2 regions of the Hoeflea sp. CAU 1731 genome follow, and region 1 is predicted to be linked to the other one. Evidence: predicted binding sites of a transcription regulator. Region 1 holds the regulator's gene; the other holds the start of a gene.
What was found. Region 1 encodes LexA, which represses DNA repair genes until DNA is damaged. Its sites were predicted from a motif close to TGTTCNNNNTGTGTTCNG; they were not measured.

Region 1 (4,040 bases):
TTCACGCATCGACGACGGCGAACACGACACGGACCTGACGTCCGGCTTTGGCGGCGTTCGCGCCTTCTACTTTCCGAACAGCCGGTTCACGCTGAATGCCGCCATTTTAGGCGGCGTCACACAGACCAGCCTGTCGAGCCCCGACTATCGCACCGGCAGCGGCTCGGGAGACGGATCATTCCTGGCGACGACCGGCGGGTTCGCCTATGAAATACCGGCGTCCGAAATGGGCGGCTATGTCGGTCTGGAAGTGCTTGGTCAGGCCGGAGCGCTCTGGAACCGGGCCGACAGCTACCGGGTGTCCGGTTTCGACGGCGCGACGATCGGCGCGCGGGATTCGGCCTATTATTTCGGGACGCTGGAAGCCGGCCTGCCCTTCGAAATGCAGTCAGGCGGCAACACGATCCGGTTCAAGCCCTTCGCCGGCGTGTCCTTCGCCGGCTTCAGCGACGACGCCTTCGCGGTGTCTGCGATTGGCTCCTCGACGAGCTTTGCGGGACCGGGCGATATCGACGGGACGTTCTTCACCGGCGGCGCCGAACTCGCCATCGACTTCGACGGCAAGGCCAGCCTGACAGGCCGGTTCACCGCCGCCTACAATGAGGACTCCACGTCCTATGGCGGAACGCTCAACCTGCGCATTCCTTTTCCGGTGAAATAGGATCGCAGCGTCGACTGCGGCGGACAGCTTTCCATTGTCAAAATCAAGAGCGCCGACGCACCCCTGTGCGTCGGCGCGATCGCTTTTCAATCCATTCTTAACCAAATTGCGCAATACACTTGCAGAACACAAATGGAACATATAGTGTATGTTCTGTATTTGTTTCGCCGATTCGGAGGATTGGGCATGTTAACGCGCAAGCAGCACGAACTGCTTCTGTTCATTCACGAGCGGATGAAGGAATCCGGCATACCGCCGTCATTTGATGAAATGAAGGACGCGCTGGATCTCGCGTCGAAATCGGGCATCCACCGTCTGATTACAGCGCTTGAGGAACGCGGCTTCATTCGCCGCCTGCCCAATCGCGCAAGAGCGCTGGAAGTCATCAGGCTTCCGGAAATGGCTGCGCAGGGATTGCATCCGCGCAAGGGCTTCTCCCCAAGCGTTATTGAAGGCAGCCTCGGCAAGACGCATCCCAAACTGGTGCGGGAAGCGCCGAAGGAAGCGGCGAATTCGTCCGTCAGCGTGCCTGTCATGGGCCGCATCGCAGCCGGCGTGCCGATATCCGCAATCCAGAACAACACCCACAACATCAACGTTCCCCCGGAAATGCTCGGCAATGGCGAGCACTATGCGCTCGAGGTCAAGGGCGACTCGATGATCGAGGCAGGCATCTTTGACGGCGATACGGTTGTGATCAAGAACGCGTCGACGGCCAATCCCGGCGAGATCGTCGTCGCCCTGGTCGACGAAGAGGAAGCCACGCTCAAGCGCTTTCGGCGCAAGGGCGCATCCATTGCGCTGGAGGCCGCCAACCCCGCCTACGAAACGCGGATCTTCGGACCGGACCAGGTCAAGATCCAGGGCAAGCTCGTCGGGCTTATTCGCACCTACAACTAGGAACAAGCGAGCAGGTCCGGCCTGCTCGCTCCATATTCAGATAATCGACCCGACCGTCTTGGTCTTTTCGACCGTCTCGATCCATTCGCGGGCGGGGTTTGATGTCTCAACAATTCCGCCCCCGACATAGAGGCTGATTTCCTGCCCGAGAATTTGCGCGGTGCGCAGGTTCACGTAGAGCTTTGTCGAGCCGTCCCAGTCGACTGGTCCGAGATAGCCGGTGTAGTAGCCGCGATCGTAGCCTTCAAACCGCTTCAGGAATTCAATCGCGGGCGGCTTCGGCATGCCGCAGACGGCCGATGTCGGATGCAGGCTGCGCAGGAGGCCCGCCAGCCGGTCGGCGTCGAGGCTGTCCGCGCTTCTGCGGAAAATCGTTCTGAGATGCACCAGATTGGCCGCCGAAACCGTGCGCGGTCCGACCTCTTCGAAATCGTCGATGCCCTGCTCCAGGAATGCGCGCCGAATATAGTTGCTGACGAGCGCCTGTTCCTCGATCAAACCGTCCGGCCAGCCAATGTTTCTTAGATCCGGATCCGGCCCGACCCACTGCGTTCCGGCAAGCGCCATGGTGTCAACGCCATCCGGCGTGGACGAAAGCAGGATCTCCGGCGTTCCAACGAGCCAGCTTCCGGTTTCAGGCAGGTGAACGAGCGCGACGAATGCGGACGGCAGCTTGGCGGCGAGCCGTTCTGCCATATCGAGCAGATCATATTCCGGCGACAGCGCGCGGTTTTCCACGCGCGACGTGACGAGCTTGCGCATGCGGCCCGCCTTGATCTGCTGCACGCAGCGCTCCACCAGCAACTCATAAGTCTGGCGATCGGTCGCAAGCGGTCCGTCAACATTGGCGCGCGACTGGACGGGAACATCCATCCGGTCATCGGCGAGCTCCAGCAGTCTTTTTTGATGGTCGGAAACGGGGTCGTCGCCGTAGGCGTCTCCGGTCCAGAATTTGACGCCGTCCTTGTCCAGCCGGACATCGCCTTCAATGGCGTCCGCAAGGTTGGCGTCTTCGACATCGACGCGATTGATCGCGAAGAAAGGCCGCTCATGCGTTTTTGTAAACACCGGCCGTTTCGTCAAACCGTTGCAGCTAACGAGCGCCTCCCAGTGAACCGCATCCGGCCTGCGCCACAGGGCGAAAGGCAAGTCGGTGTCCGCAGCAGCCGATAGCAGGCTCCTGGCTCCTCCCGGTATTTTCATTCCGATCATCTCCGTTTGACCGGGGGAAACTTGCTTGAAGACCGGACAGTCGCCAGCACAAAATCAACGAGCCGGCATAGCGTAAAGCTATGTCACGAATTCCAGCCCGATTTCACGCGCCGCCTCGGTGAGGCTTTCCCGGATGGTTTCGATGACCCGCCGTGCGCCATGGTCCTTGTGATGATGCAGGAGAACCGGAAGCCGCGGTCCATCTGCGAAGGGAATGGGCTTGATGTCGGGGTCCCTGACGCCGGTCGCCGTCAATTCATCGACAATCGCGATGCCGAAATCCTCGTACATCAAAGAGATGGCGCTCTCCGCAAAACGGGTCTCGATGGTGATGTTCGGCTTGATGTCGCGTTCCTCGAACATGTCCTTCACCCAGCGCCCGTGCGGCGTGTTGGGGTGAAAGAAAATAAGACGCTCGTCGGCAAGCTGGTCGATGTACACGCTTTCATTGTTGGCCATCGGATGGTCGCGCGGAACGATGCAGGCCATCGAGATTTCGGCGATTTTCTGGGACACGATCATGGCGTCGTTCACGGGATAGATGGTGACGACGCAATCGCCTTCCGCAAGCCAGAGATAGTCCTTGATCTGGGTTAGCGACAACGTGTCCATGCGCAACTTGGCGCCTGGATTGCGGCGCGCGAGCTTGGCGAGCGCCTTTGGACCGAGAGCCTGCGAGACGCTTGGCGAGACGCCCATTCTGAGCGTGACGGACTGACCGGAGGCGATTTCGAAGACTGTGCTGGACAATTGCTCGAGGCCGGTCATGGACGGCTGGACGATCTCGAAGATCTGGCGCGCAGTGCGCGTCGGCGTCAGGCGACCGGCGTTGCGGTGGAAGAGCCGAACGCCAAGCACGTCCTCGAGCCGCTTGATGGTATTGCTCACCGTCGGCTGCGCGATATTGAGCTGTTGCGAAGCGGCGCTGATGGAACCGCTGACCATAACCGATCGGAATACTTCCAGTTGACGAAAGGAAAGCATGGCTACACATGTCTGCATTCAGGAAGCCGGCACAGTTATCATGCTTGTACCGGGTCAGCAATTTAATAGATCTTCCCGTCCAGAGGCGCAGTTTGAACAATATTCACGAAAATCAGACGGATGACGGAACCACCGCAGCCATGTTGACGGGCAAGGCCCGGGTTGTGGCGATGATCGGTTCGCCCATCGCACATGCAAAGTCGCCGGCCATATTCAACAGCTGGTTCGCCAAACACAACATGGCTGCGCTCATGACGCCGATGGACATTCCCGCAGATGATCT
Region 2 (4,040 bases), on a different contig from region 1:
CGATCGTCCGTTCGATGTCCTCCTGCAGGGCGATCGGCTCGGCGAAGATCTTCTCCGACGACAATTCCGCCGTCGGCAGCCGTGGCTGAATGACCTCCTCCTCGCGGCCGAGCGCCTGGTCGAGCCGTCGCAAGAGCTGAGCGCCGAAGCGGGCGGCAAGCGGCGCCCGGGGCAAATCCGCGATACAGCCGATCGTGCGCAGGCCGAGCTTGCCCAGCATGTCGATGCAGTCGGGATCGAGCCGGAGCGCGGCGAGCGGCAGGCCGCCGAGGGCGGTCAGCTGGTCGCCCGGCTCTACGATCCGCCTGTCTCCATAGCGCGCGGCCGCCCAGGCCGCCCCGGCCGTGTCGGCGATCGCCGCCTGGGCGGCAAATCCTGCGCCACGCAGACGGGCGGTCACGTCGTCGAGCATGGCCTGCTCGCCGCCGAAGAGATGAACGCAGCCGGAAATGTCCAGGAAAAGGCCGCCGCAACCGCCGGCAATCGCATCCGACGGCTGATCGATCGCGACCAGCGGCGTGTAGCGGTCACACCATATGGCGACCGATGTGAGCAGGGCCATGTCGGCCTCCGCATCATGGTCGAAACTGTCGAGATCAGGCGCCAGCGCCCGGGCGTCGCTCAGGCTCTGGCCGCCACGCAGCCCCGCCCGCTCACCCTCTTCCTCGACGGCGACGATGCGCTGGGCGTTCCTGATCCTGGAAATGGCGGCGAGCGGCGGGACGTCAGGACGCCCGGTCAAGCGCCACGACCTGCCCCTTTTGCGGCGCGCCATGCGATCGATCGAAAGGCAGGGCAGGGCGATCGACAAAATGCGTTGGGACCTGTTCAAAGCGGCGACTCCGGTGATTCCATACAATGGCCCATTGCCCCGTCCGGCCATGTCGGTTGCGTTCGAGGGCAAGGTCCAGCCGCAATGGACCGATGCCCCCTTCGAATATGGCGTCGGCAAGCGACGGTCGCGCCTGCACGCGCCAGCGCGTGGCGACCGCGCTCGCTTCTTCTTCCCCAGCCTGCCTGAGAATGCAGGCGAAGACCCTGCTGTCACGCGCCTTCATCATCAGGCGACGCGTCGCCGTCATGTCGCAAAGGCCGGGATTGCCGCGCAGGTGGAAGATCACCGCCGCCAGATCATGGCATCCGGCGGCCTCGTCGCTTGCCCAGAGCGCCGACTTCAATTCCGCAGGATGGATGACAAGCAAACGCGACGGATCGACGCCGAACATGGAAAGTCCCGCCGGAAAGATCTCGCCGCTTTCCAGGCGCGCCGCCGGATCGGCGATCCAGACGACCGGGCCCTGTCTGTCCTTCAGACAGGCGACAAGCACTGCCGCCAGAAAGCCTGTAGCGGCGCTGATATCCCGGGTCAGCGGGCAGCGAATCTCGTGCAGGGCATGGGCGGGAAAGCCGCCTTCGAAGACATCGTCGAGGGGCGGGAAACCGAACCCCACCCCGCCATCGGCAGAACCATCCGTCCACGCCGCGCCGCCGACGCCGGCATGCCGGCGATCAATTCCGGCGACGGCGTCACGTAATATCCCGATCGTCTGCTTCGCCTGATCGCGTCGCATTGTCAGTCCACTTGTTCATGTTTTGTTCTACAATAGATTCCAAAATCACGAGTGGGAGTCAAGCAACCACGAGTCTGAAAACCCGGACAGGCGCCAGCGCTGCGCAGAATCGCGCCGCTGACGCTGTTCCAAACAGACTCGATGCGAGCCGATGATTATGATTATTCCGGCTGATCGTCGCTCTTGTCGCTCTTCAGCGAACTGAGTTTGGCGAAGACCGCGGCGGCGTCGATCTCCTTCTCTTCCTCCCTGGGGGCGGGAGGCGAGGCATCGAAAACCATCTTCTCGGTTTCCTGCGCCGGCAACAAGGTATCGTCGGGCTTGGCGACCACTTCGGACGGCCTTTCCCTGGCGGCCTTCTCCACCTCGAGATCGAGATCGATCTGGGTGCAAAGGCCGAGCGTCACCGGGTCGAGCGGCGTCAAATTGGCCGAATTCCAGTGCGTGCGATTGCGAATCTGCTCGATTGTCGACTTGGTCGTGCCAACCAGACGCGATATCTGCGCGTCGCGCAGCTCCGGATGATTGCGCACCAGCCACAAAATGGCGTTGGGCCGATCCTGGCGCTTGGAGACCGGTGTGTAGCGCGGACCTTTGCGCTTGAGTTCGGGAACATGCACCTTCGGATTTGAAAGCTTCAGCTTGTGTCCGGAATCGGTTTCGCCCGCAGCGATTTCGTCGCGCGAAAGCTGACCGGTCTGGATCGGGTCGAGCCCCTTGATGCCCTGCGCCGATTCGCCGTCGGCGATCGCCTTGACTTCCAGCGGATGCAGCTTGCAGAACTGGGCGATCTGGTCGAAGGTCAAAGCCGTGTTGTCGACCAGCCAGACCGCTGTAGCTTTGGGCATAAGCAGTTGTTGTGACATGAATATACTTCTCCTGTCCGCCCGCTCCGGTAAGCGGGTCGTGGTAGATCACCACAATTTCCGGGAATTGACGCGCTATATAACGACGTTTCGCGCCGAATGCAACGAAGAGAAGAACCATCACGGCCATTTGTCTAATTGCCCTCGGTGTTTCACCTGCTATTAAGGGGAGACAAAGACCGGGGGCGGACGCCTGCAGGAGCGACCGTCGGAGACTGACAGCGAAGGAGGATCGTATGTTCGAACCCAAGACACATAAAGTACCGAAGTCCGTCAAGAAACGCGCTCTGATCGACAACGAAACCTATCTCGACTGGTATCAACAGAGCATCAAAAATCCGGAGAAGTTCTGGAAAAAGCACGGCAAGCGCATCGACTGGTTCAAGCCGTACACCAAAGTCAAGAACACGAGCTTCACCGGCGACGTGCTGATCAAATGGTACGAGGACGGCGTCACCAACGTTTCCTACAATTGCATCGACCGGCATCTGAAGAAGCGTGGAGACCAGGTCGCCATCATCTGGGAAGGCGATAATCCCTATGAAGACAAAAAGGTCACCTACAACGAACTTTACGAACAGGTCTGCCGGCTCGCCAATGTGATGAAATCCAATGGCGTGAAGAAGGGCGACCGCGTCACCATCTACATGCCGATGATCCTCGAGGCCGCCTATGCGATGCTGGCCTGCGCCCGGATCGGAGCGATCCACTCGATCGTCTTCGGCGGATTCTCCCCGGACGCCCTCGCCGGACGCGTCGTCGACTGCAACTCGACCTTCATCATCACCGCCGACGAAGGTCTGCGCGGCGGCCGTGTCGTACCGCTGAAAGCGAACACCGACAAGGCTGTCGAACACGCCGCGCGCGACGGCGTCGAGGTACGCAATGTGCTGGTGGTGCGCCGCACCTACGGCAAAGTCGACTGGTACGAAGATCGCGATATCGACTACGACGAGGCGATGAGGCAGGCGAAACCGAAATGCGCGCCGGCGAAGATGAAGGCTGAAGACCCGCTCTTCATTCTTTACACCTCAGGATCGACCGGCAAGCCGAAGGGCGTTCTTCACACGACGGGAGGTTATCTCGTCTACGCCTCGATGACCCACGAATATGTCTTCGACTACCATCCAGGCGACATTTACTGGTGTTCAGCCGATATCGGCTGGGTGACGGGTCACTCCTACATCGTCTACGGACCTCTCGCCAACGGCGCCACGACCCTGATGTTCGAAGGCGTTCCAAACTATCCGACGCCTGCGCGGTTCTGGGAAGTCTGCGACAAGCATCAGGTCAACATCTTCTATACCGCGCCGACGGCCATCCGCGCGCTGATGGGCGCAGGCGATTCCCATGTCTCGTCGACCTCGCGAAAATCCCTGCGCACGCTCGGATCTGTTGGCGAGCCAATCAATCCGGAAGCCTGGGAGTGGTATTACAACATCGTGGGCGAGGGAAAATGTCCCATCGTCGACACCTGGTGGCAGACTGAGACCGGCGGCATCATGATTACCCCGCTTCCCGGGGCAACCGATCTCAAGCCGGGATCCGCCACCCGACCCTTCTTCGGCATCCGGCCGCAGATTGTCGACGGCGAAGGCGAAGT

Region 2: AAFN47_RS20030 (ImuA family protein) is a predicted target of LexA. The motif match lies at 1,584-1,601, and genes of this name have one in related genera.

Annotation. Positions count from the first base shown of each region.
Region 1 covers NZ_JBDQQS010000001.1:712,962-717,001, forward strand. The annotation lists gene AAFN47_RS03410 (autotransporter outer membrane beta-barrel domain-containing protein) at 1-661, shown strand, start outside; gene lexA (transcriptional repressor LexA) at 848-1,561, shown strand; gene AAFN47_RS03420 (chorismate-binding protein) at 1,598-2,764, opposite strand; gene AAFN47_RS03425 (LysR family transcriptional regulator) at 2,852-3,775, opposite strand; gene AAFN47_RS03430 (shikimate dehydrogenase family protein) at 3,850-4,040, shown strand, end outside.
Region 2 covers NZ_JBDQQS010000013.1:92,477-96,516, reverse strand. The annotation lists gene AAFN47_RS20035 (Y-family DNA polymerase) at 1-832, opposite strand, end outside; gene AAFN47_RS20030 (ImuA family protein) at 726-1,571, opposite strand; gene AAFN47_RS20025 (DUF1013 domain-containing protein) at 1,733-2,437, opposite strand; gene acs (acetate--CoA ligase) at 2,674-4,040, shown strand, end outside.